DNA from 3 places in the Pectobacterium atrosepticum genome. Region 2 is predicted to be linked to each of the others. Evidence: predicted binding sites of a transcription regulator. Region 2 holds the regulator's gene; each other region holds the start of a gene.
The links. Region 2 encodes Fur, which represses iron uptake genes when iron is present. Its sites were predicted from a motif close to ATAATAATGAGAACNACTATCAA; they were not measured.

Region 1: GZ59_RS02395 (isochorismate synthase) is a predicted target of Fur. The motif match lies at 815-837, and genes of this name have one in related genera.
Region 3: ftnA (non-heme ferritin) is a predicted target of Fur. The motif match lies at 1,684-1,706, and genes of this name have one in related genera.

What each region holds. Positions count from the first base shown of each region.
Region 1 is NZ_CP009125.1:533,870-536,149, forward strand. It holds gene GZ59_RS02390 (MFS transporter) at 1-729, opposite strand, end outside; gene GZ59_RS02395 (isochorismate synthase) at 1,073-2,269, shown strand; gene GZ59_RS02400 ((2,3-dihydroxybenzoyl)adenylate synthase) at 2,266-2,280, shown strand, end outside.
Region 2 is NZ_CP009125.1:1,486,562-1,488,841, reverse strand. It holds gene fldA (flavodoxin FldA) at 1-470, shown strand, start outside; gene fur (ferric iron uptake transcriptional regulator) at 800-1,249, shown strand; gene glnS (glutamine--tRNA ligase) at 1,313-2,280, opposite strand, start outside.
Region 3 is NZ_CP009125.1:2,291,707-2,293,986, reverse strand. It holds gene GZ59_RS10060 (YebY family protein) at 361-717, opposite strand; gene ftnA (non-heme ferritin) at 999-1,505, opposite strand; gene GZ59_RS10050 (DNA polymerase III subunit theta) at 1,878-2,108, shown strand.

The sequences.
Region 1 (2,280 bases), 950 kb from region 2:
ATTGAACTGAAAATAGTTGGAAAAATGGGGAATCAGCAGGAAATGCCCGAACATTTGTAGCGACATCACCGTCAGTCCCAACACGAAAAGGGGAGAGGCCAGCAGGTCCTGTAATACAGAAGTCGGTGCTTTACTAGGATCAAGCTTTTGCTGAGCCCGGTGCGTCGGCGGCATGGAAGGGAACCGCCACAGCACTAATAAAACCAACAGCAGGCCGCCGAGGCCGAACGTATAAAACGGCGCTTGCCAGTTAATACGGTGAGCCAGTTCCAGCGACAGCGGCATGATGACAATAGCTGCGAGTGAAAAGCTCATGCCGACATAGGCCAGCTGCTTTCCGCGTTCGTTGGCCGGCACAATATCGACAACCGCCGCCATCAACACACCGGATGCCGGCCCGGCAACACAGCCCGCTAGAATGAACAGCAGCAAAAGATCGGTTTGGCTGGTGGAGAACATACAGGCTGCCGTCAGGCCGAAGCGCAGCGTCAGCAGAACGATCAGGGCATGTTTACGGTTAAATCTGTCCAGATAAGGTGCGGCGAGGAAGCCGACGATGGCAGAAGCAAACGTTGCGCCGCCGCTGATGTAGCCGATGTTCTTGGCATCCATGGACAGGGCGCTGACGAAATCGGGTCCTAACGGCATCACCATCATCAGGCTACCGAGGGAAAGCATGTTGATGAGCAACGCCAGATGCACAACGGATCGGGTGTGCGGGCGGTACATGCTTTCATCCATGACAGGCTCACATTTAGACACAGTTAGTAAAATATTTGCGCAGTCTAGCGCAGCTTAATTTTATTGACAATAAATGATAACTATTTTCATTATCAACTGTGATGTGGGTTTTATAATCAATACATTCTTATTGCTAACCATTAACCGTTATGAAAGATGAACAATAAAATTGATTAACATCAATATAACCCCCAATTAGTGGGCGTGAATAACCATTGTGTGGAAGGATTGACCGAACACGTTACTTCAGTGTAATTTAACTGCGCTTAATATGAATGATAATTATTTTAATAATCATTGGTATTTAATTTGCGAGCGCAGGAGCTGTCTTGTGGATACACTGATTTCAGAAACTGAAACATTTAGCGGACTAACCTATTCGGAACAGACCGCTTTTTTATATGCATCGGAACACCGAAGCCTTTCTACTTCCGGCTTATTTGAACGTATTTCGTCCCCTGTTTGTGCTCCAGGCTCGCACAATGACGAGCTTAGCCTTGCCATCGCGCAGGCATTCCAACGGGCACGTCAGGCAGGGCAATCGCTGCCTATTGTTGTGGGAGCGATTCCTTTTGATACCACGCAACCATCTTGTCTCTACATCCCTGATAGTTATACCGTTACGACGAAGTCTGAACTCGTCAGCCGTGCTCGTAAGCACACGACTGCGGCACCAAAAGCGTTAACGCTAAACAGTGTCCCAGACGAATGTCAGTTCAAGTCCATTGTGGCAGAGGCCGTTGAGCGCTTCCGTCGTGGTGAACTGAGCAAAGCAGTGCTGTCACGCATTCTGGACATTGAACTGGCGAGCCCTGTTAAGGCGCAAACGATCCTCAACAATCTGATGGTGCAAAACGCCGGTGGATATCACTTCTCACTGCCATTGCCGGATGGCTCTGTATTGCTGGGTGCCAGCCCTGAACTGCTGCTGCGTAAGCAGGGAAACGTGATTGTGTCTAATCCACTGGCGGGATCGGCACGACGGATGAACGATGAACATCTGGACTATCTGAACAGCCAGCGTTTGCTGAATTCAGGCAAAGACAAGCACGAGCATAAGCTGGTGGTGGACGACATTCGTCAACGCCTGATGCCGCTGTGCGCGTCGTTAACCATTCCATCGGCTCCCTCGCTGATGAGTACTGCCTCGATGTGGCACTTGTCCACTGCGATCCGCGGTGAACTGGCGAACCCGGATATGACAGCACTTCAGGTCGCCTGTCAGCTACATCCGACCCCCGCACTATGCGGTTTCCCCACGCAGGAAGCTCGTCAGTTGATCGCCGAACTGGAACCGCACGATCGTGGCGTATTCAGCGGGATCGTCGGCTGGTGTGATGCTAACGGTGATGGCGAATGGGTGATAGTCATTCGCTGCGGCACCATAAAACACAATAAAGTCCGCCTGTTTGCTGGGGCGGGTATTGTTGAGGCATCCGTCCCCGAGGATGAATGGGCTGAAACCGCCGCTAAATTAAACACGATGCTGAATGCGTTTGGGCTTAACTCTGGTGTGGATGGACTATGAGCATTGAATTT
Region 2 (2,280 bases):
AAACGATCCAACAGCAGTTAGGCACCGGCGTTGCGGATGTTCATGACATCGCTAAAAGCAGCAAAGAAGACCTCGAAGGTTTCGATATTCTGCTGTTGGGTATTCCAACCTGGTATTACGGTGAAGCTCAATGTGATTGGGATGACTTTTTCCCGTCACTGGAAGAAGTTGATTTCACAGGAAAATTGGTTGCTCTGTTTGGTTGCGGCGATCAGGAAGACTATGCGGAATACTTCTGTGATGCCATGGGCACCATTCGTGACATTATTGAGCCTCGCGGCGCGACGATTGTCGGCCACTGGCCAACTGAAGGCTATTACTTTGAAGCCTCTAAAGGGCTCGCCGACGACAATCACTTCATTGGTTTAGCTATCGATGAAGACCGTCAGCCTGAACTCACCAACGAACGTGTAACGACGTGGGTGAAGCAGATCAGCGATGAACTGAATCTGAAAGAGCTGGTTGGCTAAGCCATTTTGGCTCTGATATCCCCTATCAGAGCCAAAACAGCATTGATAGGTAAAACCTTTCATAATAATTGATACATTTTTTTAACTTCTATCAGTAAACCTGTACAATAATCCCATCGGTTTTATACGTGCATCACCATTTCCTCATTCATCAACAATAGATTGCGTTGTATATCAGTAGTGTGAGTGGGGACAATATTGTTAACATTCCCTTGTTTTCATTTTGTATGCGCAGTTCTATAATTGAGATGTGATTAGATTTTTTAAGCCGACCGATGTCATAGGCTAGGCAGCCTCCATTGATAAGTAAGCAACAGGACTAAACCCGCATGACTGACAACAATACCGCATTAAAGAAGGCCGGCCTGAAAGTCACTCTTCCAAGACTGAAAATACTGGAAGTGTTACAGGATCCTGTCAGCCATCACGTCAGTGCGGAAGATTATATAAAGAGACTGATTGATATGGGCGAAGAGATTGGTCTTGCTACTGTCTATCGCGTACTCAACCAGTTTGATGATGCGGGTATCGTAACCCGTCATAACTTCGAAGGTGGCAAATCCGTCTTTGAATTGACGCAGCAGCATCATCACGATCACTTAATTTGCCTCGACTGTGGCAAAGTCATTGAATTCCGCGATGAATCTATCGAAGCACGTCAGCGCGAGATCGCAGAAAGACACGGCATTAAACTGTCCAACCACAGTCTGTATCTCTATGGGCATTGCAGTGAAGGGGATTGCAGAGAGGACGAAACTCTGCACGACTCCACACGATAAATCGACCGCACAAAAAAATAAAACCGCCGAGGCGGTTTTATTTTTGTCTTCTTACCAGTGACCTTAGCCTACCCAAGTATCGCGTAGTCCAACCGTACGGTTAAACACCAGGTGTTCCGCACTGGAGTAAACGCGATCGGCACAGAAGTAACCTTCACGCTCAAACTGATACGCTTTCTCTACTTCAGCCTGCACCAAACTCGCTTCTACAAAACCTTGCGTAATTTTCAGTGAGTCTGGGTTAATCGTTGACAGGAAGTCATCCGCCGCCGCAGGGTTTGCCACACTGAACAAACGATCGTACAAACGGAATTCCGCTGGCACCGCGTGCGCCGCAGAAACCCAGTGGATGACGCCTTTCACTTTACGACCATCAGCCGGATCTTTGCTCAGCGTTTCCGCATCATAGCTACAGTAAATCGTGGTGATGGTGCCCTGCTCGTCTTTTTCAATGCGATCGGCTTTGATCACATAGGCATTACGCAGGCGAACTTCTTTACCCAAAACCAAACGCTTGTACTGCTTGTTAGCTTCTTCACGGAAGTCAGCACGATCGATGTAAACTTCACGGCTGAATGCCACCTGACGCGAGCCCATTTCTGGCTTGTTCGGGTGATTTGGCATCGCAACAAACTCTTCGTGCCCGGCTGGCAGATTCTCGATCACCACTTTGACCGGATCCAGTACCGCCATCGCACGCGGAGCGTTTTCATTCAGATCGTCGCGGATACAGGATTCAAGCGCTGCCATTTCCACGTTGTTATCCTGCTTCGTTACGCCGATACGCACACAAAATTCACGGATAGAAGACGCACTATAACCACGGCGGCGCAGGCCAGAGATGGTCGGCATACGCGGATCGTCCCATCCTTCAACGACATTTTCCACAACCAGCTGATTCAGCTTACGCTTGGACATAATTGCGTATTCGAGATTAAGCCGAGAAAACTCGTACTGACGTGGGTGGCAAGGAATGGAGATATTATCCAGCACCCAGTCGTACAGGCGGCGGTTATCCTGGAATTCCAGCG
Region 3 (2,280 bases), 810 kb from region 2:
ATTAACGCATGTACAACAATCTTTAGCAAGCATTTATTCTTAAAAACCTTTAAAAGTCGGACAGATGGGGAAATCGTCTCACTCCACTCGTTCATCGGTAATGGTTCACCAACGGCGACATCAAAAAAAAGACTGAATACGATTCCTGTATTCAGTCTAGGGAAATGGCTCTTGGGAGAGCCGTGCGCTAAAAGTTGGCATTTATACAAGCTGTACTAGCCCTGTAACCTTAAGCGTAGCCAACTCCCCCGCGTTTTCCAGCTTTAACCCGCTCGCAATTATCACAAATGGAACAGATTTCACACTTTGCATTAACCATAAAGAAGCGACCAATTAACATTAATAAGCAAATCAATTACTTCATGGTTTAGCGTCTGGCTGACACAGTTGCTCTGCACGTTCGATAAATGGCTGAAGGCTTTTTTTCTGTCCAGGATGTTTAGGATCGTCCAGCCAGATGACGTCTATCGGTTGCGCACTCACCCGCCCAGACTTCATCTGCTCGATGGCAACATCATTCAGCGGATATTGCATCAACGTTCCAGTATGTAATGCGTATAGCGCATTGCCAGGGCGACAAATCAGTTGAACCTCTTCTCGCGAGAAAGCCCAGCGTTCGCCATATTCCAGCCGACTGATATTTGCCAGTTTGGCGGCAGAAAAAGCATTAGCAGAAAGTGAGGTAAGCACGATAGATAGCAAAAATTTCTTCATCATGGTATTCCCAACATGCGTATTCAGACAATGATGTGTGTGAGTTTTGCAGCCTTATCCGAATCAGAGAAAGACAGCCTCAAACCTTATAAAACATAAAGTTGTGTATCACTACTCGCGTGATCATAGCGACAGAGGAAGATGAAGTCGAGCGCGAAGCCAAGAATAAAATCTACGGTGAGGAGTAGATAGAAAGGTCGTTCGAGAAGAAAAATAGCGGGATAAAGAGAACATTATCCCGCGTCATTCAAATGCGCATTGGCCGACAAAAGCATCGATTGTCGTTAGGCTGACGGTGCTGCCGCAGACATTTTTTTCAGATCCTGATCGATGAAGAACAGGCCGCCCTCACTGGCATTAACCAGCGCCAGTTTGTCCAGAATAGAGCGGAACAGTTTTTCTTCTTCGTGTTGTTCAGCAACGTACCATTGCAGGAAGTTAAATGTAGAGTAGTCCTGCTGCGCCATCGCAGCGTGCGCAAGCTCATTAATTTTTGCTGTAATCAGCTGTTCATGTTCATAGGTCAGCTTGAAGACATCAGCCAGTGAATCGAAATCAATCGGCGGTGCCGCAATCGCGCCTAATATAGGTAGGCTTCCCGTGTCATCCAAATAGTCAAACAGGCGCTGCATGTGTTGCATTTCTTCCTGAGAATGCGTTTTCAGGAAACTGGATGCACCTTCAAAACCTTTATCACCGCACCATGCGCTCATTTGCAGATACAAATTCGCGGAATAAAACTCCAAATTAAGTTGTTCATTCAGCTTCTGAATCATTTCTTTTTTTAACATAGTAACTCCCTATTTTCCCGGCAGGTGAAATTATTCTGAGAATTATGCCTGAAAAAATAAAATAAAAAACACTTTATTAACATAGATAATATCTAAGTTAAATTGAAAGTAAAAACAATAATTTATGATTATTGCTATTGATATTCATTATCATTTAATCATGGATTTTACTATACTATTGCGAATCGTTTTTATTATCAAAAATAACAACATCGATATATAAAATTTATGATTCGAGTGAATTAAAAAATGATTCCCACTTCGTAATGAGAATAATAAACATGCACATGAAAGGTGAACACTTGCCATTTCCCCATCGCTACTTTACCGTGGCACACATCAGTCTGTGGACAATAGGCAGGAGAAAGCGGTATGGGACATAATCTGGCAGAATTATCCAAAGAAGATATGGATAAGATTAACGTGGACTTGGCAGCGTCAGGTGTTGCCTTCAAAGAACGTTACAATATGCCAGTCATTCCAGAGGTTATTGAGAGAGAACAGCCCCAACACTTGCGTAACTATTTTCGTGAGCGCGTCATGTTTTACCGCCAGCGTTCACTCCAGTTCTCTCGTTTACCCTACGAGCCTAAGTCTAAATAGCGATTCATCTCATTCCAATCTAAGACGGCTTTACCGTGGAAAACATCCCTTTCCACGGGTTACATTCTTACACAGCGAAAACGATTTTCTGCTTGCATATCGGCCCGTACAGGAGGTTAATGGGGTGGTAACCTACTCTTTTATCAAGCGAGGCAAGATATGAGTAAAGGAC